3 regions of the Pseudoalteromonas sp. OF5H-5 genome follow, and region 2 is predicted to be linked to each of the others. Evidence: predicted binding sites of a transcription regulator. Region 2 holds the regulator's gene; each other region holds the start of a gene.
The links. The regulator FliA, encoded in region 2, starts transcription of late flagellar genes. The targets are predictions, from matches to a motif close to CTAAAGNTNNNNNNNNNNNNGCCGATA.
Positions count from the first base shown of each region.

Region 1: a site for FliA is predicted at 5,193-5,219, ahead of pomA (flagellar motor protein PomA). Genes of this name have one in related genera too.
Region 3: a site for FliA is predicted at 7,935-7,961, ahead of L1271_RS22705 (DUF5610 domain-containing protein). Genes of this name have one in related genera too.

Region 1 is NZ_JAKGBF010000001.1:160,347-170,982, forward strand. It holds gene L1271_RS00730 (ligand-binding sensor domain-containing diguanylate cyclase) at 1-1,820, shown strand, start outside; gene dxs (1-deoxy-D-xylulose-5-phosphate synthase) at 1,875-3,737, opposite strand; gene ispA ((2E,6E)-farnesyl diphosphate synthase) at 3,902-4,801, opposite strand; gene xseB (exodeoxyribonuclease VII small subunit) at 4,801-5,040, opposite strand; gene pomA (flagellar motor protein PomA) at 5,275-6,042, shown strand; gene L1271_RS00755 (flagellar motor protein MotB) at 6,045-6,974, shown strand; gene L1271_RS00760 (hypothetical protein) at 7,153-7,656, shown strand; gene L1271_RS00765 (aromatic amino acid transport family protein) at 7,682-8,884, opposite strand; gene L1271_RS00770 (tetratricopeptide repeat protein) at 9,138-10,214, opposite strand; gene lipA (lipoyl synthase) at 10,395-10,636, opposite strand, start outside.
Region 2 is NZ_JAKGBF010000008.1:141,395-152,030, forward strand. It holds gene L1271_RS13470 (chemotaxis protein CheA) at 1-1,968, opposite strand, end outside; gene L1271_RS13475 (protein phosphatase CheZ) at 1,982-2,758, opposite strand; gene cheY (chemotaxis response regulator CheY) at 2,779-3,162, opposite strand; gene L1271_RS13485 (RNA polymerase sigma factor FliA) at 3,205-3,939, opposite strand; gene L1271_RS13490 (MinD/ParA family protein) at 3,942-4,802, opposite strand; gene flhF (flagellar biosynthesis protein FlhF) at 4,795-6,270, opposite strand; gene flhA (flagellar biosynthesis protein FlhA) at 6,290-8,392, opposite strand; gene flhB (flagellar biosynthesis protein FlhB) at 8,476-9,606, opposite strand; gene fliR (flagellar biosynthetic protein FliR) at 9,616-10,395, opposite strand; gene fliQ (flagellar biosynthesis protein FliQ) at 10,398-10,636, opposite strand, start outside.
Region 3 is NZ_JAKGBF010000024.1:47,299-57,934, forward strand. It holds gene gspM (type II secretion system protein GspM) at 1-192, shown strand, start outside; gene L1271_RS22655 (type II secretion system protein N) at 195-953, shown strand; gene L1271_RS22660 (UPF0149 family protein) at 1,060-1,629, shown strand; gene L1271_RS22665 (hypothetical protein) at 1,633-1,836, opposite strand; gene L1271_RS22670 (hypothetical protein) at 1,836-2,195, opposite strand; gene ccoG (cytochrome c oxidase accessory protein CcoG) at 2,445-3,902, shown strand; gene L1271_RS22680 (serine/threonine protein kinase) at 3,951-4,925, shown strand; gene L1271_RS22685 (thiol:disulfide interchange protein DsbA/DsbL) at 4,942-5,565, shown strand; gene L1271_RS22690 (thiol:disulfide interchange protein DsbA/DsbL) at 5,584-6,213, shown strand; gene L1271_RS22695 (DUF523 domain-containing protein) at 6,262-6,720, shown strand; gene trmA (tRNA (uridine(54)-C5)-methyltransferase TrmA) at 6,731-7,825, opposite strand; gene L1271_RS22705 (DUF5610 domain-containing protein) at 7,990-9,117, shown strand; gene murI (glutamate racemase) at 9,181-9,957, shown strand; gene L1271_RS22715 (RNA recognition motif domain-containing protein) at 9,958-10,425, opposite strand.

The DNA of each region.
Region 1 (10,636 bases), on a different contig from region 2:
AGAATCCAGTCTTTTCATTAAGCCCTTCAAACCGAGGGGGAATGTGGTTTGGTACAGGGAGAGGTTTGTATCGTCTTGATTACAAGGGGATAACGCCATTTGCCTACAACGCTTTTCTTGGTAGTCAATTTGTTACTTTTGTTGAGGATTTTCCGAGATATGGTTTTATCGGTACTAACAAAGGTGCGTATCGCTACAATGATAAAGGCATCGAAAAAATAGGCTCGCAAACTTCGTTAGATACAGCTTATATCACCAGCATATTACACTTAGATACCGTAACGACTTTGGTGGGTTCACTCAATGACGGATTATTCTATCGTACCTCAGATGGTGATTGGTATCAGCTTGATGCTTCAAATGGATTGCCTTACGGATCGATATTTTCTTTGCATTATGACAAGAGCAATCAGCTCATCTGGGTGAGCACAATGAAAGGGGTATATCGCATGCCCGTTGCGCAATTTGGTCACGTTATAGAGAGTTTGCAAGTTGAACAAGTAATAAGCCCATTCGATAGGCAGCTTGATGGCAGACCAAGCCAATGTTGTTCAGGCCTTGGGCATGATGCCGTGGTTGAAACCGAGTCAGCTATTTTTTACCCCAGCTTACAAGGCGTTGTTGAGATCCCTAAAAATGTCCAGCTTTTTGGCGGTGGGGATTTATTGCCAAGGCTAGAGTCATTGTCTACCCACGATAGAGTATTTAGTACAGAATCATTAAATCAAGTGATCCAGCTTGAAACATCGGAACGCGATTTAACTATCAATTATACAGCCATTGATTTTTATGCGCCTCATAGCATTGAGTTTAGATACAAACTTAATGGCCATGATACACAATGGCGGGATGCACAATCACGGCGTGAAGCCATTTACACCAATTTGCCTCCAGGCAACTTTACCTTTGTGTTAGAAGCTAAGCGTCAAGGACAAGATTGGGAAAAGGCTAAAGTGCTAAGCTTATCAATTGTACTACCTCGGCGCTTCGACGAAACGATTTACTTTAGATTGTTTATTACTTGTGCATTTATCTTTATGTTCTATCTGATTTTTTGGGTGTTTAGAGCACAAGAAAGAAGAAAGCAGGCCGCATTAGAGGCGTTAGTTGCAGAGCGTACAACGGAGCTTAGAAAGGCAAATGAAAAGCTAAATCAAGTTAATACACAACTTAAGCTGGTTAGTCATTCTGATGAGCTGACAGGCTTGCGAAGTCGTCGCTTTTTGTTTGATCAACTTCCTAAAGATGTTGAGCACTACCAGCGCAATGCTCAATCACTACAAGCCCAAAATAAGAGCCTAGTGCTCATGATCATGAATATCGATGACTTTAGTAAGATTAACGATTCTTATGGTCCTATTGGTGGCGACAGTTGCTTACAACAGTTAGCGACACTTTTAAATACCCGTACTCAAGGTTCAGACTATGTTGTTAGATGGAGTGGGGATGAATTCTTATTGTTATTGCGTGATTTCAGTCGAGATGACATTGAAGAGTATGTTAGTGATTTATGTAAAGCCATTGCTGAGACGGACTATCGACTTCCTAATGGAAAAACCACTAAGCTGACAGTTTCTATGGGGTGGTCTTATTACCCTCTACCACTACTCGGTGGCAAAGTGATTGGTTGGGAATCATCAGTGAATTTGGCTGATATTGCGCTGCATCAAGTTAAACAACGCGGTGGGGATGGTGCTGCAACAATTACTTTTGATGATCAGTTAGATGCTTTTGAGTTTGAACAAAGTGCGAATATAGAGTCTCAATTACAGTTATTACAAAGTAATGGGCTTGCTGAAATCAGTGTATGGATGAGGTAAAACTCATAGCAAAAAGGCTTCCAAATGGAAGCCTTTTTTAGGTTGAATGCAGACTCACGCAAGCCAAGCCTTAATTTGTTGACTGATGCCTTCGCTGTTTAAGCCCAGCTCGGCATGGATCTCAGTTTGTGAACCATGCTTAATAAACTCGTCAGGTAGACCAAGAAGTTTAATTGGTTTTTGATGGCCTTGAGCAATTAAATACTCGCTTACTGCGGAGCCTGCGCCACCGGCAATAGCATTATCTTCAAGTGTGACGAAGCGCTCGTGAGTTACAACCAACTCTTCGATAAGGGCGCAGTCTAAGGGTTTGACAAAACGCATATCTACAAGTGTGGCATTTAGCTCTTCGGCTACGGCTTGAGCGTTTTCAAGCAATGTACCAAAGCTTAAAATAGCCAGCTTTTCACCTTCTCTTACTACCTTGCCCTTACCAACTTCTATTGCGGTCATTTCCGTATCAATCTCGGCGCTTCCCGCACTACCTCTGGGGTATCTCACTGCTGCTGGCCTATCTAGGCGATGACCTGTGTAGAGCATTTGGCGGCACTCATTAAGGTCGCTTGGTGCCATGATCACCATATTCGGGATACAGCGCAAGAAACTTAAGTCGTATGCGCCTTGGTGCGTCTCACCATCCGCACCAACGACACCGGCACGGTCAATAGCGAACAACACTGGCAGATTTTGTAGTGCGACATCATGAATGAGTTGGTCGTATGCGCGTTGCAAGAAGCTAGAATAGATTGCAACCACTGGGTTGAGGTCTTCACAAGCAAAACCCGCTGCCAGTGTTACAGCATGTTGCTCAGCAATGGCAACATCAAAATATTGAGCAGGGTACTCTTTAGAAAAGCGTACCATGCCCGAGCCTTCACGCATTGCTGGTGTGATTGCCATGAGCTTATTATCTTGTGCAGCCATATCGCAAAGCCAATCTCCAAACACCTTTGAAAAGGTTGGTGCACTAGGTTTTGATTTGGGTAAGCTATGGACGCTTGGATCGAACTTAGGCACGGCATGATAACCAATAGGATCTGCTTCTGCAGGTTTATAACCTTTCCCTTTTTGGGTTTTAACGTGTAATAGTTGAGGGCCTTTTAGGTTACGCATATTACGCAGCGTATCTACCAAAGTATCTACGTTATGTCCGTCAATTGGGCCAATATAGTTAAAGCCTAGCTCTTCAAAGAAAGTACCAGGGATTATCATCCCCTTTAAATGCTCTTCCATACGGCCTGCAAGCTCTTTAACCGGCGGCACACCAGACAGCAGTTTTTTGCTGCCTTCTCGAATATTGGTGTAAAAGCTACCAGAGAGGATCTTCGCGAAATGATTGGTGAGTGCGCCAACGTTTTCAGAGATAGACATTTCGTTGTCGTTTAGGATCACTAACATATCTGGATTGATGTCGCCTGCGTGATTCATGGCTTCAAACGCCATGCCCGCGGTCATTGCACCATCACCAATAACGGCGACGGTCTTACGTCCAATCCCTTCTTTTTCAGCTGCGATAGCCATACCAAGTGCCGCTGATATAGAAGTGCTTGAGTGGCCAACACTAAACGTATCGTATTCGCTTTCTTCTCTATAAGGGAAAGGATGCAGGCCATCTTTCTGGCGGATCGTATGCATCCTATCTCTTCTACCTGTAAGTAGTTTGTGCGGATAGGCTTGATGACCTACATCCCAAACGAGCCTATCGCTTGGTGTGTTATACACATAGTGTAAAGCTACAGTAAGCTCTACAGTGCCTAAACCAGATGCAAAGTGACCGCTGCTTTGAGAGACTGAGTTCAGCAAATACTCGCGAAGCTCATCACTAAAGGCGGTTAACTTGTGCTGGGGTAATTGACGGAGTTGACTTGGCTCGTCAATTAACGCGAGTAAGGGATACTTGCTACTATCAAGTTTCATGGTATTTATCAGAGTCCTAAGTGAATCTCAGCGCAATTACTCACGTGGTCCACTTCATAATTATTAAAATTCTTCACTAACTTGTCATAATATTATGTTAGCCAGTGTTTACAAAGTTCTTGTGAATATTTTCTTAGCTTGGCGTAGCTATTTTATACGTCAGCTTAATATTCTCGATCTATGATGTATTTTGCTAAATCTGCAAGTATTTCTGTATTACCGTTGATACGTGTAAGCGCTTCTAAAGCTTCATCTATCAAGTGTTCAGCTTTTTCTTTTGCTTGTTCTAACCCCAATAATGCTGGATAGGTAGATTTATTATGTTCTAAATCAGAGCCTTGAGGTTTACCAAGCACAAATGTGTCACCTTCTACATCAAGAATGTCATCTCTGACTTGAAATGCAAGGCCAATTGCACGTCCATAAGTACGTATCGCATCACGTGCTTGCTCTGAAACACGTTCCGGATCGCTACATAAGATCCCAAGTTCTACTGCACAGCTTAGTAGTGCACCTGTTTTTAGCTTATGAATACGTTCGAGCTCATCTATCGTAATTAAACGATTGGTTGCTGCTATATCGAGTGCTTGACCGCCTATCATACCTTGTAGACCCGATGCCTTGGCTAGCACTGAAATCATTTTTATTTGGGCATGGTGGCTTACCGCGAATGGATGTTCACTTAGCAGTTCAAATGCCAGCGTTTGCAAAGCGTCACCAGCTAAAATCGCGGTCGCCTCATCGAATTGGATGTGGCAAGTTGGACGGCCGCGTCTGAGATCATCATCATCCATAGCAGGTAAATCGTCGTGCACCAAAGAGTAGCTATGCACACACTCTATTGCGGCTGCAGCTTTGTCTAAATCTTCTGGAGCAGCACCAAATAATTCACCAGTACAATACACTAAAAACGGTCGCAAGCGTTTGCCGCCGTTTTCTATACTATAGCGTGTAGCCGCTTTTATATTCTCTTCAGTTTCAAGCACACTATCAAAATAGTGTAAAACGGTGTTTTCTACACGAGTTTTAGCAAACTGGAGCTTTTCTTGTAATTTTTTCGACATTAGGCTTCGTTATCAAATGGCTGTAATTGTGCTTGTTCATCCTCGCCCATTAAAATAGCGACTTGTTGTTCAGCTTGCTGAAGTTTCTGATTTGAAGCTTTTGCGAGTTTTATCCCGCGTTCAAACTGTTTAAGTGCTTGATCTAAAGGTAAGCTACCGTTTTCCATGTCTGCAACGATTTGCTCCAGTTCTTGCATGGCTTCTTCAAAGCTCAAGTTGTCTGGTTTTTTTACTGCCATATGTCACGCTGACCCGTAAAGTAAAAGTGTGGCAATTTTAGGGTGATTGTGCGCCAAGGTCAAAAAAACCAGTGACTTTTTGATCTGACCGAGTATCAGCATTACAAGATCTGCTATAAACTCGCATTTTAAACACTTTTTAATATAATAGTGTTAAGTTGTAGAAAAACTTGCCGATAACTCAAACAACAATAACTGCGTGATTTATCACAAATAACTTCCCCCGGAGGACATGTGGATTTAGCAACGGTAATAGGGATCCTGGGTGCCATAGGTTTAATTGTAATGTCCATGGTACTAAGTAGTGATGGCCAGATCGCTATGTTCTATAACACGCCTTCCGTCGTTATCGTATTTGGTGGTTCAATTTTTATCGTATTGTCTAACTTTACGCTTGGACAGTTTTTCGGAATTGGAAAAGTGGCCGGGAAGGCCTTCATGTTCAAGATTGAAACTCCGGAAGAGCTGATTGAAAAAGCCGTTGAGCTTGCTGATTCAGCTCGCAAAGGTGGTTTTTTAGCGTTAGAAGAAGCCGAAATCCCCAACCAGTTTATGCGTAAAGGTGTCGATATGTTAGTCGATGGGCATGATGCTGATGTTGTGCGTGCCACATTGCAAAAAGATATTGCCCTAACGTCCTCAAGACACGAGTTAGGCGCTGGCTTATTTAAGTCCCTCGCCGATATCGCTCCTGCTATGGGGATGATTGGAACGCTCATCGGCCTAGTAGCGATGTTATCTAACATGGACGATCCAAAAGCAATTGGACCTGCTATGGCTGTTGCGCTTTTGACAACTTTATACGGTGCGTTTTTGGCTAACGTGGTTGCAATCCCAATTCAGGTTAAGCTTGAACTTCGTAAAGACGAAGAAGAGCGAAACCAGCGCCTTATCTTAGATGCAATCTTAGGCATTCAAGATGGCCAAAATCCAAAAGTCATTGAAGGTATCTTGAAAAACTATCTGCCAGAATCTAAACGTGGCGCTGAGGCTGAGGAATAATCATGTCAGATGAGAAAGAATGTAAATGTCCCCCCCCAGGTCTTCCTGCCTGGATGGGAACGTTTGCTGATCTCATGTCGTTGTTAATGTGCTTCTTCGTACTGCTATTGGCATTCTCCGAAATGGATGTACTGAAGTTTAAGCAAATTGCAGGATCGATGAAGTTTGCTTTTGGTGTGCAAAATAAAATTGAAGTAAAAGATATTCCTAAGGGGACCAGCGTGATTGCGATGGAATTTACTCCAGGAAAGCCAGAACCAACACCGATTGAAACGATTCAACAGCAAACCGTAGAAATGACGCAGCAAATGCTAGAGTTCCAAGCTGGTGACGAGGCTTCGGCGGGTGGCAGGCAGGAGCAACGAGGTAATAAGCGTGGTGGTGAGTCTGCCAGTACTGCACAGGAAATGGCGTCAACGCAAGCAATTGCTTCTGCGGACCAAGAGCAAGTAAACGAGCTCGTTAAAAAGATTGCACAGCAGCTAGAAAAGCAAATTATGGATGGTGCAATTGAACTCGAGTCATTAGGGCAGCAAATTATTATTCGCATCCAAGAAAATGGTTCTTTTCCTGCGGGAAGTGCGTTTCTACAACCTAAATTTGAACCTGTGATTGCCGAAATTGCAGAGCTGCTCAAAGATGTACCTGGTGAAATTACAGTGTCCGGTCACACTGATGACTTTAGAGTGACTAACGAACTTTATTCGAATAACTGGGATTTATCGGCAACTAGAGCGGTAGCCGTTGCGACTGTAATGGAGCGTGTCCGTGGCTTTGATAAGAACAGAATGGTTGTAGTTGGTCATGCAGACACTAGACCTTTAGTACCTAATGACAGCGATGCAGATAGGCGCCGAAACCGGCGTGTCGAAATCTCGATTTTACAGGGTAAAGCGAAAGAATCAGACCCTATTGAAGTTAGGAAAAATTAGTTACAGTTTGTTGCCAAATTACAGGGAATTCGCTATTGTTCCGTTTGGTTCTACTTAAAGGAGAAATAGAATGATTTCAATAAAAAAACCCCAAAATTATAGATTGCCAGGTGGTAACGGCGATGGTGGTGACGCCGATGATGGTTCTGTAGAAAAGAAGCCAGAGTAGCGTTTAGCTATGTTAGAAGCTTGGGAACCTATTCGTATATTTTTTGCACATAACAGTGTGTGGATTGCTTTGCTTTCTGTTTTTCTTTGCTTTGTGTTGAAAGATAAAAAGGCGCTTAGATATTCACTACTTGTTGCGATTTTTTATATTGTGGGTACGTTCTCGAGCGACTTTGTTCGCTCTATTGATGAGCACCAAGTCATCCGTTACGTATACTGGGCCTTGAATGACATCCTATTTATGGGGATTGTTGCGTATTGGGCTGTAAAAGATAAAATGTATATGTGGCAGAGTATATTAGCCCAGCTCGTTGTTTTACCCGCGCCTATTTTACAACTGTTTAGATTAACTGATTACCATTTAATGGATTTGAGTTATTCGACTTATTTATACGCAACTATCATACCCATCACCAATGTGGTGACTTTGTGTTTGGCTTTTGCTCCAATAATTATGTTTTGGAAGCTTCATTACATTAGCGATGATATGGAAAAAGCAGGAGCTAGCCGATAGTGTTCGGCCAGCTATTGAAAAATACTCACCCCAAACTAGGAATAAGGCCAGCCATTTGCATTAGCTGAGAGGTGATGATCATCACACCGAAAACAGCGGCAAGTCCTAGTCCAAGCGTACCTCCTTTAACCTGATATCCATCATTACCTCTGGTTTTTCTCTGTTTCCATACCATAGCAACTGGTAGAAATACCGCTAACACCACGAGCGCAATCGCTGCATATCCCAGTGCCATAATAAAGCCCTTTGGATAAAAGAGGGCAAAGCCAAGCGGTGGTAAAAAGGTAATGAATGCCGTTTTGATCCGGTCTTTCTTAGTATCTTGCTTCTTAAAGGCATCTGCAAAAAAGTCGAATAAGCCGAGACTCACGCCTAAGAATGAAGTCGCGAGAGCAAGATCTGCAAACACAGTTACAAATAATTGTACGTTGTCGTTGTGTGCGATAGAAGAAATACTGGTTACAAAACCCGGCAGTCCCTCACTTGCCATTAAGCTCTCTTGCCCCATAACACCTTGGCTTAGTAATTGCCAAAACACATAAATGATAAGGGGGAGGGAGGCACCAAACATCATCACCTTACGTAATTGACGAATATCTACACCAACGTACTTGACGATTGACGGGATTGAGCCATGAAACCCAAATGAAGTGAAAATTACAGGAATTGCCGCAATTACAAGCCCTTGCTCCACTGGCATATCGATAAGATGTTGGCCATGAACATAGGGAGTCAGGATAAAAAATAAACTCGCGAGCACGATAACTTTAATGGTAAATAGTAATTGGTTAAGCTTATCGACGGTACTTGTACCTAATGTCACTATGGTTGCAATGATAACAGCAAGTAGTACTGAACCGAGTTGGGGAGTGATCCCGTCACCCAATACACTAACTAGTTTGCTTTGAAGTTGTGCACCACCTCCCGCTATATAAGCTGCACACAGCGCATAGAATAAAAATACCATAGAAAAGTTAGCGACATATTGGCCCGATTTACCAAGTAAGTTTTTCGCCAGTGTATTTAGCGTAGCGTCTTGATCCGCGTACTGATGTATTTCCAGCATAAGTAAAGCGGTATAGGTCATTAGCAACCATGTGATTGTTAATAACGCGATAGCGGTAGAAAAGCCGAGTCCTGCGGATGCAATCGGGAGGGCGAGCATACCTGCGCCAATTGTAGTACCTGCTACAATTAGCATGCTGCCCAAAGTTTTATTCTTAAGCACGTTTTGCCCCTGATTATTATTATCTGGTGAGGCAAGATATAACGAATAGCACGGAATTGAAACCGTTTTGCTGCTAATACCAATTTGCGTATAAAATTCATGTGTCAAAAACAAATAAGCCGCATATCAATATGCGGCTTATTCTAATCACCAGTATTTCCATCCAGTGAATTTGTGCTTGTACCCTTAACTTTTATATAAAGTCTTCATCTCTCATGAAAATGCACCGTATCAAGCTAACTTACCTAAGAGTCTATTGTGCTCGTACTAAATTGTCAAACCAATCTTGACCTCTCGCACTGAGCGACTTTAGCACAATAAGGTCACTTTCACCGTCAGGTAGCTTCAACCTTAGATGCTCATCAAGCGCAATTGCACGTTCCAAATGGCTGCGGATCTCACCCAGCGTCCGGACCATACAATCTAGCTCCTCAGGTAAGCCTTCGCTAAAATCTATACGAGTCTGATAACAGGCTATATTCCAATGCATACGAGCTCTGACGGACTCACTCATATCTGAAATGGAAAGTGCGCTTTCTAGCAGCTTGATGGCTTCTGCGAGCTTACCATCTCGGCTGAGTGCTCTGGCTTTTATGCCAATTGCTCTTGCATGGTTTGGGTGAATGTTGGTAAGAATGTCATCACAAACCTTAATTGCTTCATCGTATTGTGTGTTTGCAATCAATTCCCTAGCACGTTGGAGTGCGATCTCTACGGTATTCTTACGTGCTATTTCATACTCTTCTTTAACCTTTTGTTGGATGTCATTGAATTCATCTTCGCCAACGTAGCGTTTGTAGGCGCTAGAAACGAGTCCTACACCGCCAAAACCGCTTAAAATAGAGAATGAAAAGATCTTAATCCAAGTCCAAAATGCTTTATCAGAACCGGTAATTGAGTCATTTTCCCGTTTCAGATTGTGCTCTACGACCACTTTGATAATGCGGTTGATCTCAACGGCATTATCGTTATGCGCAGATGAAAACATTGCCACGGGAATGAGTATCTCGTCATTGTTTTGATGGTGGGAGTCGTGCTCACCATTTTGATATGATTTAAATGCATACTTACTGACTGGGCTGAAGTCTGCAGCGCCCGCCATGGTGAGCACACCGATTGCCATAAATGCTGAGATCACACCGGCTAGAATGACACCGAATCCACCTAAGTCCCAATACTCTGGGGCGGCGCTATTCGCACTCTTAAACTTAGGTTTGCGAAACTTATATGACGACGTTGAACGCATCGCTTGTAAGAGCCCACCTAAGCTGCCTCCAAGCACCACAACGGCAATAAAAATAGCGTAAAAGCTGATTGGTCCGTATTCCATATTAAAGTTATGTCCGAAAATTAGGGAGCAGTTCTCTCAGGTTAAGTAACTGAACTTTGGCTATTTTACATTGAATTTACAAAAATGCGTAGGGGGAGAGTGGAAATTGCATGGATATTGCTCCTACTTACGGCTAGGAGCAATATACGTTTTACTTGAACTTAAGTTCAGGAGCAGCAGTTATTTTACTTCTTTACCGGCGGCTTGCTGATCTGCATGGTAGCTAGAGCGTACAAATGGTCCGCAAGCTGCGTGGCTAAAGCCTATTTCGTCGGCATACTCTTTTAGTCCATCAAACTCTGCCGGTGGCACGTAGCGCTTTACCGGTAAGTGGTGCTTTGAAGGTTGTAGGTATTGGCCTACTGTAAGCATATCTACGTTATGCTCGCGCAAGTCTCTTAAGACTTCTTCAATTTCAGAGA
Region 2 (10,636 bases):
TAACGGGATCGCCTTTTCTCTCACTATAATAGTCAATTGACCATCAACTACATTCGTTTTAGTCAAATCTAAATGGAAGATCTCGTTCACACCGGCAAGTGGTAACGCAAACGTTTGTTCTCCGACTACCACCATCAAGGTAGGCAAAATAGCCAATGTAAGCGGCACTTTTATCTCTAATACGGTACCAACACCCAATTCTGATTGGATGTTTACCGAGCCATTCAATTGAGTGATTTTCGTTTTAACAACGTCCATCCCTACACCGCGACCAGAAATATCTGAAATTTGTTCTTTTGTTGAAAATCCAGGTGCAAAGATCAAGTTATAGGCTTCAGTATCAGACAATCGGCTTGCTTGATCGGAGTCAATAACGCCTTTATTTATAGCAATTTTCTTGAGTTTTTCAGGATCCATACCGGCGCCATCATCTCGGATGGTGAGAAGAATATGATCCCCCTCTTGAGATGCTGACAACGTGACAGTCCCCATTCTTGGCTTACCCGATGCTTCGCGCACATCAGGCATTTCAATACCGTGATCCACTGAGTTTCTCACTAAGTGAACCAATGGATCTGCGAGCGCCTCAACAAGGTTTTTATCTAAGTCTGTCTCTTCACCTTGTAAAACCAGGTTGATTTCTTTTTTCAAGCTACGCGCAAGGTCCCTCACCACTCGAGGGAAACGACCAAATACCTTTTTGATCGGCTGCATCCGCGTTTTCATCACAGCGCCCTGCAAGTCTGCGGTCACTACATCAAGGTTCGAAATAGCTTTACCCATGCTTTCGCTGTTGGTGTTATTCGCTAAACTAACCAAGCGGTTACGCACCAATACTAATTCGCCAACCATATTCATGATTTCATCAAGACGTTTGGTATCAACTCGCACTGTAGTCTCAGCTTGCGCAGCAGGTTTCTTTGCAGCTGCTGGCGCAGAAGCTTTTGCAGGCTCTGGCTCTTTTTGCGGGGCTGGAGTCGCAGGTTTAGCTTCAACTTTAGGCGCAGGCTTTGGAGCAGGTTTCGGAGGTGGCGCAGCTTTAGCAGGCTCAGGTTGAGCTGGCTCAGCTTCTGAGATATCTGTCGGCGATTCATCTACCGCTTTAGGAGCACTGCCTTTACCATGAAGTTCGTCAAGCAAAGCCTCAAACTCATCATCGGTAATTTCTTCATCTCCAGAGGGCACACTCGCAGCGCCTGATGACGTTGCTTTAGCCGCAGGCTCACTGGCTTGAGAAGTAGCCGCATCTTCTGCATTTGGTGCTCCACCAAATTTCCCAACCCCATGGAGTTCATCTAAGAGATTATCGAACTCGTCATCGGTGATATCGCCGTCATCTGCAGTTGACACCGTTTCAGGTTTAGCCGCCGGTGCGACAGCAGGCGCATTACCAGAGCCGTGTAACTCATCTAATAGATTTTCAAATTCTTCTTCTGTTATCTCATCAATGCTAGAGCCGCTATCATCGCCTGAATCTGCGTCCGCATCGAATAGAATATCATCCGCACTTAAATCTGGTACAACAGACTCTGGCTCTGAAACAGGTTCCTCAATCACTTCACTGACTTCGTCTTCAGATGCTGGTTGGCTGAGTTTATGGAGGGTTTCAAGCAACACAGGATCGGCAGCTTCGGGTTCCTCTCGGTTTTGAATACAAGCGAACATTTCGTTGATCGTATCCAAAGATTGCAAAATAACATCCATTAATTCTGACGTTACTTTTCGCTGCCCTTGTCTTAGTACATCAAACACGTTCTCTGCACCGTGACAGGCATCAACCAGTTCGGTCATACCGAGGAAGCCTGCTCCACCTTTAACAGTATGGAAGCCACGGAAAATCGCATTGAGAAGTTCTTTATCTTCGGGATTATTTTCTAGTTCAACAAGCTGTTCAGATAACAGTTCTAATATTTCGCCTGCTTCAACAAGAAAGTCCTGCAAGATATCTTCATCGACTTCAAAGCTCATACACACTCTCCAACTAGAAGCCTAAACTAGATAGCAAGTCATCGACTTCGTCTTGACCAGAAACCACGTCATCTCGCGATTCAGCGTCAATAATTGGACCTTCAGGTCCAGACAATTCATCACTGATAGTCTCAGTTGTTTTTATTTCGTTTTCATTCGCATTTTCTGCAACTGCAGGCGCTTCATCCGAAGTACCAAACACAGTTAGAAGGTGAATGAGACTATCTTCTACTTCTCTCACAAGCTCAATGACTCGACGGATGACCTGCCCAGTCAAATCCTGATAGTCTTGCGCCATCAGCACATTAGTCATTAAGCCTTGTAATTCGTCTGTACGTGTCTTTGAAGTCTGCATAAAGCTGTCGAGATCATGACACAGAGATTTAAACTCACCGAGTTGAATATCTCTGCTCATCAACCGATCCCAAGTAGGCTTTATTTGTGCTAACTCATCCGCAAGATTCTGCGCAAGAGGTAAGCTTTCTTCGACCGCGTCCATCGTTTTATTAGCAGCGCTTTCTGTCATTTCCATAACATAATTAAGACGCTGCTTGGCGTCAGGTATAGCCTCTGTCGTGAGATCTGAGAGTCGAGTATCCAGCTCAAAGTTCTTCAAGGACTCGTGTAATTGGCGAGTTAGCTTTCCAACTTCTGCAAATAACTCCGATTGCTCTTTGTTAGCAGCTTCTAAAATCAGCTGGTCAGCTTTTTCTTGTTCACCTTGCTCTAGTAGCTCAACAAGTTGCTTGGCTTGTTCAAGTGTAATTTGCGGCGCAGCATTTACAGACATAGGCCATATCCCCTTGCTGTTTAGCCTAGTCGCTCAAATACTTTTTCAAGCTTAGTCTTGAGCGTACCTGCAGTAAACGGTTTAACAATATATCCGTTCACCCCAGCTTGCGCTGCTGCAACAATTTGTTCTTTTTTCGCTTCTGCGGTAACCATCAACACTGGAATGTGCTTAAGCTTTTCATCTGCGCGTATTGCACGAAGCAGATCAATACCTTGCATGCCCGGCATGTTCCAATCAGTTACTACAAAGTCAAACTCCTGATTTTGTAGCATCGGAAGTGCTGTACTACCATCATCAGCTTCTTGAACATTGGTAAAGCCTAAATCTCTTAATAGGTTTTTGATTATTCTTCTCATAGTAGAGAAATCATCAACCACGAGAATCTTCATGTTCTTATCCAAAACTTCCTCCAGTGAGGTTCGAACCCAACTATTTTATGTACTCTAATTTATCCAGTCATTGATTTTAGCTTTGAGCTTTATCATTGCCTGACCGTGAATTTGGCTTACTCGAGATTCACTGACATCAAGGATGGCACCAATCTCTTTTAAATTCATTTCGTCGTTATAGTAAAGTGACAACACCAGAGCATCCCTTTCGGGTAGTGCTTTGATAGCATTTACTAAAGACTCGTTAAAACGTTCATTTTTAACGTTATTAAACGGTTTGTCTAGCGCAAAATCGCTGTTTGCTGGGGTTATCACATCTTCATCAACCCCTAGATCCTCAATGCCGATGACTTTACTTGCATTTACATCATGTAAAATATGATGGTACTCATCTAAAGATATATCAAGTTTTTCAGCGATTTCAGTGTCTTTTGGTTCGCGGCCAAGGAGAGACTCGAGCTCAGATATAGCTTCGGCTACCATTCTGCTGTTTTTATGTACGGACCGAGGGGCCCAATCTCCGCGACGGATTTCATCTAGCATTGCACCTCGGATGCGTATCCCCGCAAAGGTCTCGAAACTAGCGCCTTTAGTAGCATCGAAATTTTTAGATGCTTCAATCAATCCAATCATACCTGATTGAATTAGATCGTCGAGCTGCACACTTGCCGGAAGCCGAGCGATCAGGTGACATGCCACTTTTTTGACAAGTGGAGCATGCCTCTCGACCACTTTATGGATATGGTCAGAAGTTTGATATCCCGCAGCTCTGTTGACCGGAGAAGCCATAATCACCCGTTTACAAGTTGTTCAATGAAAAATTCTAGATGACCGGAAGGTTGATGAGGAATTGGCCATTTAACTGCCTTGGCAGCAAGTCCTTTAATTGCAACTGCTGCTGGAGAGCTCGGAAATAAATCCACGATTGCTCTTTGTCTACGAGAGGACTTACGCATGTTTTCGTCAAATGGTACTGTGGCCACTAATTCCAATGCTACATCAAGAAAACGGTCTGTAACTTTTGAAAGTTTAGCAAATAATTCTTGCCCTTCACGCATACTGCGGACCATATTGGCAACTATTTTAAAACGATAAACGCCATGCTCTCTGCTTAAAACTTTGATCAACGCATAAGCATCCGTAATAGAAGTCGGTTCATCACACACAACAACCATCACATCTTGTGCAGCTCGAGAGAAGCTCAGAACCATATCTGAGATACCAGCTGCGGTATCAACAATTAAAACATCAAATTGAGTGTTAAGCTCGCTAAATGCGCGAATAAGTCCAGCATGCTCTGCGGGAGTCAACTCCACCATGCTTTGAGAACCCGAAGTAGCTGGCACAATTTTGATACCAGCGGGACCTTCTACGAGAATCTCATCTAGTTCACATTCACCCGACAACACATGTGAAAGGTTCTTTTCTACTCGGAGCCCTAACATCACATCACAGTTTGCCAAGCCCAAGTCCGCATCTAAAACGAGAACTCGCTGTCCTTGTTGGCCCATAGCGATGGCAGTATTGAGCGAGACATTGGTTTTACCCACCCCACCTTTACCACCGGTCACGGCTATTACTTTTACACCCTGGTTGCTATTTTGACTCATTCTACGCAGGCCACTTGCTTGATCTAAAACTGTGTTAATCATACATTCCTACTGACTCTGACGCTACAGGTACACGTCGAGAGTGCTGTGCTTTTATTCTTTTTAAATACAATTGCTCAGCCTTTTTTACTAGCTTTTGAGCATTTGCTACGCGAATGTCTTCTGGCACTCGCTGACCGTTGGTAAGATACCCTATTGGCAAGCGATTTTGAATCGCTATGCTAATTATCTCACCTAAACTTAGACTTTCATCAAGTTTTGTGAAAATACAGCCACTTAAATTTACTTTTTTGAAGTGTCTTACTGTTTCTTGTAACACATTCATCTGTGCTGTCGCACTCAACACTAAATAGCTACGAATATCTACTCTCGCGCTACGCATAAGTGTATTTAACTGTTCAGTTAAGCGCAAATCTCTTTGACTCATTCCCGCCGTATCTATTAATACTAGACGCTTATTGCGTAAATGATAAAGCACTTCTGCAAGTTCATTTGCATCTTTAACTTGTTTAACCGGACAACCGATGATTCTACCATAGGTAGCTAGTTGCTCGTAAGCGCCAATTCTATAGGTATCGGTGGTTATTAGCGCCACTTTATCTGCACCGTATTTTTGTGCGCCTAATGCCGCTAATTTTGCAACCGTTGTGGTTTTGCCAACACCTGTTGGACCAACCATTGCAAATACGCCACCTTGACGAAGAATATCATTGTTGGTGGTGTGCATTTGGTTAATTACCATATTCAACAGCGCGTCCCAAGCTTCTTTACGAGACACATCATCAGGGATAAAACATGCCATTTGCTCTGCAACGTCTTTGTCTATGCCCATTCCTTCCAGACGATCTACAAGGCACGCACGGGTTGGATCGCGACGAGCCATTTCTTGTTTCATTAGACCAGATACTTGATGTTCAAGTAATTGACGAATAGCGTTCATTTCTTCGCGCATTGCACTCATTTCGTCAGGCTTGGCATTTAACTCAGGTAAATCATCACCAAAACCGTTGTCTAATTCATCAGACTCGATCCACTGCTGTGGTTGCTCAAATCCATCATCATCAAAGTCAAAAGATTGGCGACGAGCTTGCTGTGGCTTCGCTTGGTGCGCCGGCGCAGCAGTTTGTGTTTTACGTTGGCTGCTTAACATTTGCTCTGTATCAATCCCCGACTGGGAGAACATAGAAGCAAGTTCTGGTGAGCGAGGACGCGGCGCTTGACGCTCTAGCAATGCCGCTAAGCTATCGGCAACTTGCGCTTGTTTTGCTGGCTGTGCTTGGCGAGGCTCTGGACGGACAAAGCGGGTCGGAGCCTCGTTTGAGGCAGTCGCACGGGCAGCTGGAGCTTGCTTAACAGGTGCAGCAGCACGGTCATTATCAACTGCTGCGACGATTTCAACACCATCTGCTAACTTTTTGTTAGACATGATGACAGCATCAGCACCAAGCTCTTCTTTTACTTCATTTAAAGCCGTACGCATATCTTTTGCGAAGAAACGTTTAATTTTCATGTTACAGCCCCTTTATCCTCTATTGTCCAACCGAGCTCACTATCTTAATTTGTCTTTCTTCCGGCACTTCTTGATATGACATCACTCGAAGACCTGGAATTGTATGTTTAACAAATCGAGACAGTACACTTCTTAACATACCTGAGGTTAATAAGATGGACGGCTCCCCTAGCATTTCTTGGTTGTGATGTGCTTCTCTTAATGATTCTTGAAGCCTCTCAGCCAAGCCAGGTTCAATACCTGCCCCCTCATCACCTGCGTTCTGAAGTGACTGATGCAACATCTGTTCCAACTCAGGCGCCAATGTTATGACAGGAATCTCTTCTTCGCTTCCAACGGCATCTTGAACAATCAATCTGCGTAATGAAATTCTTACCGCAGCCGTTAATACATCAGGGTCTTGGCTACGTGGTCCGTACTCAACTAAGGTTTGTACAATCGAGCGCATATCTCGAATTGCAACGCCTTCATTAAGCAGATTTTGTAGTACTTTTACTACGGTAGTGAGTGGTAAAATATCAGGCACTAAGCCTTCAACTAATCTAGGGTGACTTTTCGCAAGCATGTCTAATAGATTTTGAACTTCTTCATGACCAAGCAATAGTGACGCATTATTCGTCAATAATTGACTAATGTGTGTTGCCACCACAGTTGCAGCATCTACTACTGTATAGCCAAGTGAATGCGCTTCATCTTTTTGATCTGGTTTAATCCATACTGCATCTAAGCCAAATGCAGGATCTTTAGTCTCTATGCCTTTAATCGGCCCAAACACCTGCCCTGGGTTAATTGCGAGCTCATCGCCATGCTTCAACTCACCGGTTCCTGAGCCAACTCCCATTAAAGTAATATTGTATGCATTTGGATCTAATTCTAGGTTATCGCGAATATGTACCGGCGGTACTAAAAAGCCCAGTTCCTGAGATAGCTTTTTACGCACCCCTTTAATACGACTGAGAAGCTCCCCGCCTTGGGCTTGGTCAACTAGAGGGATTAGGCGATAACCTACCTCTAAACCAATCACATCAACAGGTTGTACATCATCCCAACCAAGCTCTTTTTGATCTTGTTGATGGCCTCCTTTGGTAGCAGGTCCTTTGGCAGCTTGTTCCGCCTTTTCGATTTCCGCCTTTTTCTTTTGCTGACTTGTGTAATAGGCTATATAGCCAAGTAATACACCTAACCCTAAGAAGGCAACATGTGGCATGCCAGGAACGAGTCCCATGGTGATCAAAATACCTGAAGCAATAGCCAGCGATTTTTCATTACCCAGTTGGTTTTTAAACTGATCGCCCATGTTGTGCGATTCATTTTGACGCGTTACGACAATTGCAGTACCAATTGAGAGTAAAAGAGAAGGAATTTGCGCGACCAGACCGTCACCAATCGTCAGCATGGTATAAACTTCCATCGCGTGACCAAAGCTTAAATCATGCTGGATCATCCCAACGAAAAGGCCACCTATTATATTAATAGCAAGGATCACGATACCTGCGATAGCATCACCTTTAACGAATTTACTTGCACCGTCCATTGAACCGTAAAAATCGGCTTCTCGAGTCACTTCTTCACGGCGAGCCCGGGCGTCATCTGCAGAGATAAAACCGGCATTTAAGTCCGCATCAATGGCCATTTGCTTACCTGGCATAGCATCAAGGGTGAAACGCGCAGACACCTCAGAAATACGGCCCGCACCTTTGGTAATTACGACAAAGTTAATAATAATAAGGATAAGGAATACAACTAAACCGACAGCGTAGTTGCCACCAATAACAACACTACCAAAGGCTTCGATCACCTTACCTGCCGCATCACCACCATTATGACCTTCAAGTAATACGACGCGAGTACTCGCTACGTTTAGTGCCAATCGCATGATAGTCGCGATCAGTAGTACCGCCGGAAACATACCAAATTCAAGTGGCTTCAAGGTATAAACAGTCACCAATAGCACCACAAGTGCCAATGCAATGTTGAAGGAAAATAGAATATCAAGCAAAAAAGGAGGTAGCGGCAGAATAACCATGCCAAGTGCTGCAAGCACCAACAATGGAGTACCCACACCTTTAGCATATTCTTTTTTATCTCGATTGAGTTGTTGTAAAACCGCTTTAAATTCCATAACTTAACACAAGCAAAAAATTGACACATAGCAACAAATGCAATATGCGTTCCAATTAATAGCTTATTTTTATAAGAGCAATTTTAGTGCTTCAAGTCGTCTGGGATTGGTAAATCTCGAGTAAGTGCAACGGGTCTTTTCCCTTTGCCCTTTTGAAAACGATTTAGCTGAAATACATAGGCAAGTACCTGTGCAACCGCGGTAAACAATTGTTCAGGGATTTGATCACCGACTTCGGTTGTATGATAAAGTGAACGAGTCAATACAGGTGACTCCACAATCGGTACTTCATTTCCTTTGGCTATTTTTCTAATTTGCATCGCAAGCTCATCAACCCCTTTTGCAATAACAATAGGCGCCCCCGCTCGTTCAGTATCGTATTTAAGCGCAACCGAATAGTGAGTGGGGTTAGTCACAACAACATCGGCATCGGGTACATCTTGCATCATACGTCGTTGCGACATTTCTCTTTGCGTGCGGCGGATCCGCGCTTTTATTTGCGGATCACCTTCTGAGTTTTTATATTCATCCTTGACTTCCTGTAGCGTCATTTTAAGCTGTTTATGGTGATTGTAGCTTTGATAAGGGGCATCAATCGCTGAAATAATGATCATGGTGCAACTAAGTGCTAAGAACATCCACGCAATGATTTCTAACGCATGCTCTATACTCGATGGGATTTGTTCAATACTCAAGTGCAATATTTCATTAAAATACATATTGATAAGCAAGATTGCAAAACCTGCTACCAATACAAACTTAAGAACTGACTTCAATAACTCAATGGCCGCTTGTGGGCCCAACATTCGCTTCAGTCCCTTCATAGGTGACATTTTACTTGCTTTAGGTGCGGCCGCTTGCCAAGAAAAGTTAAAGCCACCGAGTAACGTATTCCCCACTATTCCAGCAATTGCGATAATAAAAACGAACATAGCCATTGGGAATAACAGCTCAGCGCCAATATCCCCCCACACAGCAAACATTTTGGTTGTATCGTAGGTTTCATTGCGATTAAGCGACAACATTCGCCCCATCACGTTGTAAAGCGCCTTCCCTATACCAGGACCATACATCAGTAAAGCGATAGCAGAAAACAACAAGACAAACGTAGTCCCCAACTCCTTTGAACGGGCTACCTGGCCTTTACTCCTCGCATCACTTATCTTCTTGGAGGTGGGTTCTTCGGTGCGTTCTTGACCTGAATCTTCTGCCATTTCAAACTCCTAAACCGTACAACCAATTAGATCGCACATCAGCTCCGTCATTTTGAGCCATTGAAACTCAAATTGTGCTAAGAAGTTACCCAGTGTCGCCCAAATAATGGTAAGACCTGCAACCAGCGTAAAAGCAAACCCTACAGAGAAAATATTCATCTGAGGTGCAGCTCTGGTCATGATCCCAAACGAGATATTGATAACCAACATTGCCGTTAATGGAGCTAATGCAAGAGCCAGTGCCGTAGAAAACATCCAGCCCCCCCAATTAACGATTCTCCAAAAATTATCTACCACCCACCAATTACCTGCTATGGGAAAGCTTTCGAAGCTATACACTACCATTTGTATCATCATCAGGTGACCGTTATAAACAAAAAACAGTAATGTCGCTAATATTAAATAGAACTGACCAACTGCTGGGACACTTAATCCATTGGCAGGGTCAACAACAGATGCGAAACCAAGACCTGTTTGCATAGCAAGGATTTGACCCGCAATGATAAAAGTATTTAAAAGCAATAGAGAGCCAAAACCAATTGCGACTCCGGTCATCATTTCTTGAATAACAACCAAAATCATCGAAAAGGAGAACAAATCGGTAAATTCTGATTTGGGCAAAACGGGCACCACGGCGAAAGTAACAACCACAGCGAGCGCAAACTTAATTCGAGCCGGCACACTTTGTGCCCCAAGCCCCGCCATTACCATTATCATTGAGCTTATCCGCACCAGTGGAAGTAAAAAATCACTTAGCCACTGCATGATTACCGCAAAGGTGAACTCCATGGCTAACCTGCGATTTCAGGAATTCGCATAACCACGAGGTTAAAATAGTCCATCAGTTCTTGAGTTAACCAATGGCCACCAAAAATAAGGGCCAGAATCGTGATAATTAAACGCGGTAAAAAGCTTAATGTTTGCTCGTTAATTGATGTTGCAGCTTGAAACACAGCAACAACTAAACCAACTAGAAGCCCAGGTACTACAATCGCCGCCACCAGCTTGATGACTAAAAACAATGCATCAC
Region 3 (10,636 bases), on a different contig from region 2:
ATTGATATCAGCAAAATGCAACCTAGTGGCGAAAGCTTGCGTTTAACCATCGATGATGTGGAATTTAATAAACTTGTTGCTTGGATAGATGAACTGACAAATAAGCATGGAGTAAAAGTAGATAACCTAGACCTTACACAAGGGAATTTACCTGGCTTTGTGCGTGTTAGTCGCTTGGTTTTAGAGAAATAATTATGAAAAAAACACTATCTCTACTCATTATATTTTTACTCGCATTTATTATTTTTAGTGCTTTTACTATGCCAGCAGCGGTGTTGCTGCAAGTTTTTAAAGGTCAATTGCCAGCTAATTTGCAGCTAGGTGCAGTAAATGGTTCTGTTTGGCATGGTCAAGTGAGCGGTGTGAGATTCAATAACATTCAATTGAATCAGGTTAAGTGGGAGCTTGAACCGTCGTCATTACTACTTGGTGATCTGGCAGGCAATGTACAGTTTGGTAATGCGAGAGATAAAAATGAGATCTCAGGGAAAGCTAATTTCTCATCGAATTTAGTAAGTAAATCAGTGACGGTAAATAATGCCTCACTTCGTTTCAGTGTTGAGCAGGCTATGGATCAAGTAACTCTGCCATTGCCGGTTGATGCCAAAGGGCGCGTTATCGTCAATGTGAAGGAGTACCAAAGTGGTGCACCGTACTGTGAAGGGCTAAATGGTGAGATAAGTAGTCCAAATATTGATGTTAAAGGCATGAATGGTTGGTTTAGTATCGGCGATCTTAGTGGTCAGCTCGATTGTAAATCAGGAGATATTGCCGTGGTTGTTGACCCTGAAAACCGTTTGGGCTTACAGGCTGATGCGACATTAGCTGCCAATTTCCAGTTTCGCGTGTCTGGTAATATCAAGCCAGATGCAAGTCTACCAAAAGAAGTACACGATGCTGTTAAGTTTTTGGGTAGACCGGATGGCGAAGGTCGTTACCCAGTAAATTTATAATATACTTCTGTCATATCAGACTTTAGTTAATCTAATCTCAGGTTAGTTATTAATATAAAAGCATTTTTGTAGGCGCTTATACGGCGCCTAAGTTCAAGGCAACACTATGCACGACTTCTCTTTTACTGCAGCTGATCAGCTGAATTTAGAAAACTACTTTTCTGCGCGCAAGCTTTCTATTGATATTGCTTTTTTACAAGGATATTTATTTGCTACCTGCATAGACCCAAACGGTATTGAGGTTGATAAGTGGCTTAAGACTTTAACCAATGCGGATCCAGAATTAGATGAGAGTATTGCATTTGCATTGATGGCTTTACATCATGAGATTTCTGAGCAGGTATATGAAACTGAATTTCAATTGCCTTGGAATGGTGAAACACCACTTGAGCAAAAAATTAATTGGGCCGAAGGATTTTTAATGGCGGCGACGCCCTTTTATGAGCAATTGATGTCCAGTCCGCTCGCCGACGATATTAAACAAGCTTTGCAAGTCAGCACAGAACAACTGGGGCTTTTTGCACTTGGTGAGCAACAGCTAACGATTTATTGTGACAAAGTAGGACAGTCACTGACCGAGTTTCAACTAACTCAAGCACAATTGGCTGATGAGTTTGCCGCATCTTATGCTGAATTAGTCGAAGTTGCCGCAGTGAATAGTGGGTTATTTGAATAATCTTTACGCGAGATCTAACTCGATAAATGTGCAACGCTGTTGGCATTGCGCCACGGCTCTATTTGACGTCGATTGGCTTAAACCGAGAGCAATGGGTTGCTGGCAGCTTGGGCAATTGACAACGCGTCCTTGACTAAGCTTTTTGATGAGCGCTTTTTGATCATTAAAGGATTTTGCCGACTTTTTATTTAATTGACTAAAGTCCATTATAACCCCTTTGCTTCATGAATAGCTTGCTCCGCAATTTCACAGATTTTGACGAGATCGGGGCCGTAGAAATACAGGTTATAGTCGTTTTCTTTACAATACTTGAGGTGGAAAAGCCTTACTTTTTCATCTGTTGCAAGGGCTTCGTCAATGTAGCGCTTTTCGTCATCTGTCATGGTAATTGTTTTTACGACATTGGCTCTGGCGATTCTTGCAGCCGTGCTGCGTTGTACTTTGCTGGACTCGCTGAGCACTTCAACGCCTTGACCAAGTAATCTATCTCTTGGCTCTTTAATCAATGGATGATCCACAGTAAACAGAGCAACGACTATAATGGCTAATACTAAGAATTTTTTCATAATCTGACGCTGATTTGATCTAGCTAACAAAAATCTTGTTCCTAGTGTAATAAACTTGTCTGTCAGGTCGCAACAAGTCTCTCATCATTTATGGTGGGTTTTAGCTCAACTTACTATTAATCATAGAGTTTCAAAGCGTATAATAGTAAGCGCTAAACTATGTCATGGGGCACATTGCAATAGTTTAGCCTGTATTTTTCAAGGTCACTGTAGCAAGTGCATCTCGTTCCAAAGCACTAAGGAGCTTCCATGGAGAACGAAAGAATCAAGGTTAAAAATATACCGTCTGAAGTAAAAATTCAAAAGCCAATAGGTGGCACTGAAGGGAAATCGCTCAATAGCTCTACGCCCGATCGTTTTAATCCTCGCAATCGCATATATGTCCGGGCGGTGTCTGGCCTACATCAACTGCTAAGAAGGCGTATCGGCTTTATTGGTATGTTGGCATTTATGGCTTTACCTTGGTTAAATTTTCACGGTCATCAGGCGGTGTTGTTCGATATTTTTGAGCAGAAGTTTAATATTTTTGGCATGACACTATGGCCACAAGATCTGACTATCTTTGCTTTTATTCTGATGATAGCAGCATTTGCTTTGTTCTTGGTGACCACTTTTTATGGCCGAGTATGGTGCGGCTACACCTGCCCGCAGACCGTTTGGACGTTTATCTTTATTTGGTTTGAAGAAAAGTTTGAAGGAACGGCAAATCAACGGAAAAAACTAGATCAGAGACCGATGGATTTTGACAAGTTTTGGCGAAAAACGGCAAAACACGGTAGCTGGATACTCTTTTCACTATATACCGCAATCACTTTTGTTGGTTACTTTACTCCGATCCGCTCATTGATCCCTGATTTACTTACTTTTTCAGCAGGCTTCTATTCCGTCATTAGCATCATCGTGTTTACCATTTGTACTTATGGTAATGCTGGTTGGATGAGAGAAATTATGTGTTTACACATCTGTCCCTACTCTCGCTTCCAATCAGCCATGTTTGATAAGGACACGTTTACCGTCGCCTATGATAGCGAACGAGGTGAAAGTCGAGGTCCTCGAGGACGCAAACAAGATCCAAAAGAGCTTGGGCTAGGAGATTGTATCGATTGCAACCTGTGCGTTCAGGTGTGTCCTACCGGTATCGACATTCGTAATGGCTTGCAATATGAATGTATCAACTGTGGTGCGTGTATTGATGCCTGCGATGGTGTTATGGATAAGATGAACTACCCGCGCGGATTGATTGCTTACACTACAGAGCGCAATTTAGAATCATCTAGCGAAAAGACCAAACCAGTACGTGGTAAATTAATCGGTTATTTATTGATTCTGGTCGTTATCACTGGTGCATTAGTTGCGAACATTGCGATGCGTAAGCCGATGGATCTTGATATTATTCGGGATAGAAATCAGCTTTATCGTGTCAATATTGAGGGATTGGTAGAAAATACCTATACCTTGAAAGTGATAAACAAAGCGCAAGTTGAGCAGAAATTTTCTATTGCTATAACGGGTCTCAGTAATTATCAGGTGATCGGTAAGCAAGAGGTGCACTTAGCTGCAGGCACGACATTAGATGTGCCACTCTCTGTTGTGATTGACCCATATGATTTGAAAAAGCCAGTAACTGAATTTGAGTTTGTGCTTATTAACCAAGACGATCCTGAAGAGCGGCTGGCGCAGCCGACCAATTTCTTCAAAGGAAGATAATAGAGTAAGGTAAAGCGAGGTATAAAACCTCGCTTTTTTATAAACATTATGAACGATTTTAGTTTTAACGCGCTGACACCGGATCTTATTTTAGATGCGATTGAGGCACTTGAGATATATCCGACAACGGGATTATTGGCCTTAAACAGCTATGAAAACCGTGTTTATCAATTTGGTGCTGAGGACGGCAAGCGTTATGTGGTGAAGTTTTACCGCCCAGCGCGTTGGACGGATGAACAAATTCTTGAAGAGCATGAGTTCGCGCTGGCAGCGAAAGAAGCTGAAGTGCCAGTTGTGGCACCTTTAATTATTGCTGGGCGTAGTCTGCACTTTCATGAAGGTTACCGCTATACGTTGTTTCCAAGCGTTGGTGGACGCCAGTTCGAACTCGATAATCTAGACCACTTAGAAATTTTAGGTCGCTATCTAGGGCGCTTGCATTGTCTGTCGGCTGAGCGAGCATTCGAGCATAGACCACAGCTCAATACCCAGCGTTTTTTGGTTGATGCGCAACAAACACTGCTAAAAAGCCAGCTAGTACCTAGTCATCTACATACTCCATTTGTTACTATTCTTGAGCAAGTTATTAACAAAGCAACCTCAAAGTATCAAGTTGCCAAAACACTTCGGCTTCATGGGGATTGCCATGCTGGAAATTTATTGTGGTCTAGAGATCAATTGATGTTGGTGGATCTTGACGATTGTCAGCAAGGCCCTGCAATACAAGACTTGTGGATGATGTTAAATGGCGACCGCAACGAGCAATTGGTACAGTTAGACACCCTGCTTATGGGTTACGAAGAATTTATGCCGTTTGATTCAAAAGAGCTTGCGTTAATTGAGCCGCTACGTGCCATGAGAATGGTGAATTATATGGCTTGGTTGGCACAGCGCTGGCAGGATCCTGCATTCGAACGGAACTTTTCTTGGTTTGCGACAGACAAATACTGGGAACAACAGATCCTAGCGTTAAAAGAGCAATTTGCCGCATTAGATGAACCAAGTTTGAGCCTATTTCCTTAAAATTAGAGAGAGTAACATGCTAAAGAAATTCAGAATCGCATTAGTCGCACTATTTTTGCCTATTGCAGCAATGGCTTCAGACTTTACCGAAGGTGAGCACTACACGACCTTAACAACCGAACAGAGTAAATCAGAGAAAGTTACCGAGTTTTTCTCTTTTTACTGTCCTCACTGTTTCCGCTTTGAGCCAATTGCAAAAGCGATTGAAAAGAATTTACCAAAGGAAGCTCGCTTTGAAAAAAGCCATGTAAACTTCCTACGAGGTATTCCTACAGAGACGCAAAGTAATCTTAGCTATGCCTATATTATTGCCGAGCAAGAAGGCAAAGCGGATGTGATTGCTGAGAAGATTTTTAATGCTATTCATGTTGAAAGAAACAAACTGTTAGACATTAAAGATTTGAAAACACTAATGGAGTTAAATGGGATTTCTGCTGAAAAGTTTGAGCAGGCTGTAACGAGTATGCCTGTCGTGAGTGCTGAAAATAACATGCTTAAAGCACAAAATAAGTTTTCTGACGCGGGTGCACTAACAGGCGTTCCAACTTTTATCGTAAATGACAAATACAGAATCGAAATGAAAGGTATCAAGAGCCAAGAGCAGCTTGATGAATTGATCGCATATCTATTAAAAAAATAAGGACTGGAGAAAGTTAGTATGTTGAAAGTATTAAAAGGCTTAGCGGTTGCACTAATGCTTCCTCTTCTTGCTCAGGCTGCGCCATTTGAAGAAGGTGTGCATTATGAAGTTATTGCCGAGCGTGGCACGAAAAAGCCTGAGGTAATGGAGTATTTTTCTTTTTATTGTCCAGCCTGTAACGCAATGGAAAATTTAATCGTTGACGTTAAACCAAAGCTGGACGAAGGCGTTAAGTTTAAAAAGAGCCATATAGATTTTGTTGGTCCAAGAGAGCCTGAGATCCAACAGGTGTTGGCACAAGCACTTGCAACTGCTGAAGTGCTGCCACAAAAAGACAAGATAGTTGCAGCCATGTTTAATCATATCCATGGCAAGCGCGCAAAAATCAATGAACTTGCTGATGTAAAAGATATCTTTATTGCACAAGGTGTTGAAGAAGAGAAGTTTGATAAACTTTATGCCAGTTTCTCTGTTCGTACTAAAGCTTCAAAAATGCAACGAATGCAGAAGACACTTTCTGATAAAGGCGCGCTAACAGGTGTACCAATGTTCGTGGTAAACGGTAAATACAAGCTATTGCTTCGTGAGTCTGGTACGACTAAGCCTGAGCAAATTGCAGCTTTGGTGAATTATTTAGCAAAGAAATAAAATCTAATTTGTATTAGACTAGCCCTGCAATTGTTGCGGGGCTTTTTTATGTTTAAAGTTTTAGTTTCTAGCTGTTTATTAGGTTATCCGGTGAGGTATGACGCCTCTTCACAAAGCCTTCAAGACAATACGTTGCAGTATTGGCGGCAAAAAAATTGGGTCTTACCGCTGTGCCCCGAAGTATCTGGTGGTTTACCAACACCTCGCCCATCGGCTGAAATAGCAGATGGTAAAGTTTTGAGTAAACAAGGGGATGATTTTACCACCGCGTTTGAACTCGGTGCTAAAAAAGCGCTAGCGGCTTGTCTTCAGCACGATATAAAGTTTGCGTTGTTAAAAGAGTCCAGTCCGTCTTGCGGCAGCAATCTGATTTACGATGGTAGTCATACAGGTAAAAAAATAGTAGGGCAGGGGCTAACGGCGTCTTTATTACAGCAATCCGGTATTCAAGTCTTTAGCGAAACTCAACTGCCAGCACTTATCACAGCGATGGCAGCCAGTCGTTAATCGTTAGAGATCACTTTCTCACTAAGTAAACGCCAGATTCAATATGATGGGTATAAGGGAACTGATCGAAAATTGCCATGCGTGCGATTTTATGTGTTTCACATAACAAGGCTAAATCACGCTCTAATGTGTCTGGATTACATGAGATATAAATAATGTTGTCGTAGTTGCTGACTAAGCGACAGGTTAATTCATCCATACCAGCACGAGGCGGGTCGACAAGAATCGTTTGGCAATCATAGGACTGTAAATCAATACCATCTAATCGAGAAAACTTCTGCCCTTTCATGGCTTGTGTAAACTCTTCACTCGACATGCGAATAATATCTAAGTTATCGACTTTGTTTGCTGCAATATTAAATTGTGCAGACTTTACTGATGATTTAGAGATCTCCGTAGCCAGCACTTTATTGAATGAACCAGCCAATGCAATTGAAAAGTTACCGTTACCACAATAAAGCTCAAGTAGATCGTTGCTTAGCGGTTCACTGATGGACTGCGCCCAAGCTAGCATTTTCTGATTCACTTCCGCATTCGGTTGCGTAAAGCTGTTCTCAACCTGCTGATAAATATACTCTTTACCGTTAACGCTTAGTTTTTCAGTTACATAGTCGTTGCCAAACACAACCTTTTGTTTTCTAGCACGACCGATAAAATCAACTTTATAGGTTTGTTGCAACTCGGCTCTCAATGTCTGCATCGCGGTTTGCCACGCTTCATCTAACTGCTTGTGATAAAGCAAGCTGATCAGTACTTCACCACTCAGTGTCGTGAGGTAGTCGATCTGAAACAGTTTACGACGCAATATTTCGTTGCCTTTCAGCTGATGTATCATCACCTGCATCATTTCATTGACAAGCGGCGCACCAGGATCAAAGCTATCAACACGGATCTTTTCTTTTGTTTGCTGGTCAAACATGATGTGAAACAGATCTTCACCCTCATGCCATACTCTAAATTCACAGCGCTGGCGGTAATGGCGAGTTGCAGATTCATACACTTCAAGTGCAGGTGCATCAAACTGTGCAAATTGTGTTGTGATACGCTCAGCTTTATCTGCTAACTGTTGCTCGTATGCTGAATCATCAATTTTTATTACTGCCATGCTAAAACCATCTATGTTGAATTAAGAGGCGCTATTTTAGGGAGCGTTGCTAATTTGTCCAGTCTAGCATCACTGATGCGTCTGGTTTGCTGTTTTTTTAATCATTATACTTTAGCTTTGCGCAAATATGCCGATAATCTAACTAATATATTGGAGGGCATACCATGAAAATCGGGCAATTAAATCAGTTGCTCAATCCAGCTATGCAGCATAAGCCTGGAAAGAGCAAAGGGATAGGACCAAATATCCAAATTAATTCAGACAGCTATGCGGGGAATAAATCTAAGCTAGCAGCTAAAATTCTTGATGATAAGCTTGCAGAAGCGTTGGGGATTGAGAAGCCGACACAAGATAAAAAAGACAAGCCACTATTTGATTTTGAATCTATTGTCAAAAATGTACTCGATTTTGTTCAGGGTGCAGTGAAGAAAGCCAAAGTCGACGGCAAAAATGATGACGAATTGAAATCCATGCTAGATGGGGCACGTAAGGGCGTGCTTCAGGGTATTGATGAAGCCAGCGAAGAGTTAAAAGGCATGGGCGCTTTCAATTCCGACATCGAAGATGGTATTGAAAAATCACGAGAAGGGATTTTTAAAGGTTTAGATGATTTTGAAAAAGAATTGTTTGAAGAAAAGTCGCCAAAGGCATTAGCGATCAGTGCCGCACAGTTTGCGAGTCTTTCTAATCAGGCTGAATATGCATTTACTACAGCTGAAGGGGATGAAGTCGTTATTTCATTCTCCGATGCGTATGCTCAGGGAGCCGCTGCGAGTGTTGCGCAAAAAGGTAATGATTATGGCATGGCATATGGCACTAAGTCCTCTCACGAAGTCAGTTTCTCAATTAAGGTAAATGGTGAGCTGAACGAAGAGGAGCAGCAGGCAATTAACGATATGATGGAAGATATCCGTAATGTCAGTGATTCCTTTTTCGGTGGTGAATACGATGAAGCTTTCGATTTGGCAAAGTCGCTTAGCTTAAACTCAGATCAGATCACTAATTTCACGATGGATTTAAGACAAAGTAAAACATCTGCTGCGATTGCTCAATATCAGCAAGGCAATCCAATGAAAGACTTAGAGAAGGCATTTATGCCACTGAATAAGCAGTTAGCAGATGTGCGAGAGCAAGCTAAGGGACTCAATGCCGATAATGAGTTGCCAAACCTGCTTGCTTGGATGAATGAAGGTCAGTCGAGACTAAATGAATTTTTGGATTATGCTAGTAGCTTTTTTAGTAAACTGAATGAACTAAATAAAGAGCAAGTTGAGCAAAAACAAACAAGCTAAGCCAGTTTATTTTCGCGAGGACTCATGGCAAACTTCATACTTCATTGATTTGAGGTATGAAGTTTGTCGCATATTTTGGTTTTCGATTCGGGGATCGGTGGCACCAGTGTGCTGTCGCACTTAAAGGTATGTTTGCAGGGGGGTTCATTTAGTTATGTTATGGACAACGCTTTTCTCCCATATGGCCTTCAGCCTCAAGAGCTAATCAAATCACGTATCAAGGGACTTATTCGTTGGCAACAGCAATACTTGGGCAATGTTGATCTTATCGTTATTGCATGTAATACCGCTTCAACATACGCGTTGGAAGAAGCCAGAAAACATACCCAGATTCCAATTATAGGTGTTGTTCCTGCTGTTAAGCCTGCTGCGTCTAGTTCAAAGACCAAGCACATCGCACTATTGGCAACACCGGCAACGTCAAATAATGCTTATACACATAAGCTCATCATGGATTTTACCTCAGGTTGTAAAGTTGAAACTTTGCATTCAACGGAGCTTGTAAGGATCGCTGAGCACTTTTATTGGCATAACGAGTTGGATAAAGAGGCACTTTGCGCGGAAATAGACCGGCTTTACATTCCAGCCACTGTTGATAGGCTAGTGTTGGGATGTACACATTTTCCGTTGATAGCTCACGATATCAAGAATTGCTTACAGAAGCATGTGGAGCTGGTTGATTCTGGCAAAGCAATAGCCAATCGCGCAGTGTCATTGTTGGGAAGTCAAATAGTAGTAGGAGAAAAGGTGCCGAGTGCATCGGAAGTGCGTTTCTATGCAACGGCACCAGTAATGGGTAGTAAAGAAGTAATCTCTATTATTAATTTAAATAAAGATTAATTAAGCGGGTGAGTGATCCATCTCACCTTCAGGCTTTTGCTTTGCTTCTCTTACTTTTAATGTACGCTGTTGAAATTCACGTTCATTGAGTTGAGTAATCGCCTTTTCTGCATCTTGCTTAGACATCTCAACAAAACCAAAACCACGTCGTTTGCCTGTGTTTTTATCCTTAAGTAGGCGAACTGAAAATACTTGCCCTTGCTCTTCGAAAAGCTCGCGGACAACATGTTCGTTGGCTCGATATGGTAGATTACCTACATATAATGTAGTGGTTGATAAGTTTGATTGTTTTTCTTGTTGTGTATCACTTTTTAAAAACTGGCTTATTACGCCACCGATGATAATACCTACGGCAAGCATAAGAGCAGCGTCGAGCTGAGTAGAGCTTAATGCAAGATCAACAATGAAAAAGCTCGCTACTGCAATAACCAAAGTGATCAAAATTGCTTTATGATCAAAAGACTTCATATAAATATACCAATTGAAAGAAGGTTAAACATTAATTTAACAAGTGAGTTAGCTATCTTAACGAGTTAATTAAACTTCGCAATAATTAATATAGTTCTGATAGTAAGATTTGTCCTTTTTTGCATGGTTTTTATACTAAAAAGTGGGTTTTGGTTAATGTTTGTTCGAACGATCAAAAAGATCGAAAAAAGAGTTGCACTAAAATCGGATC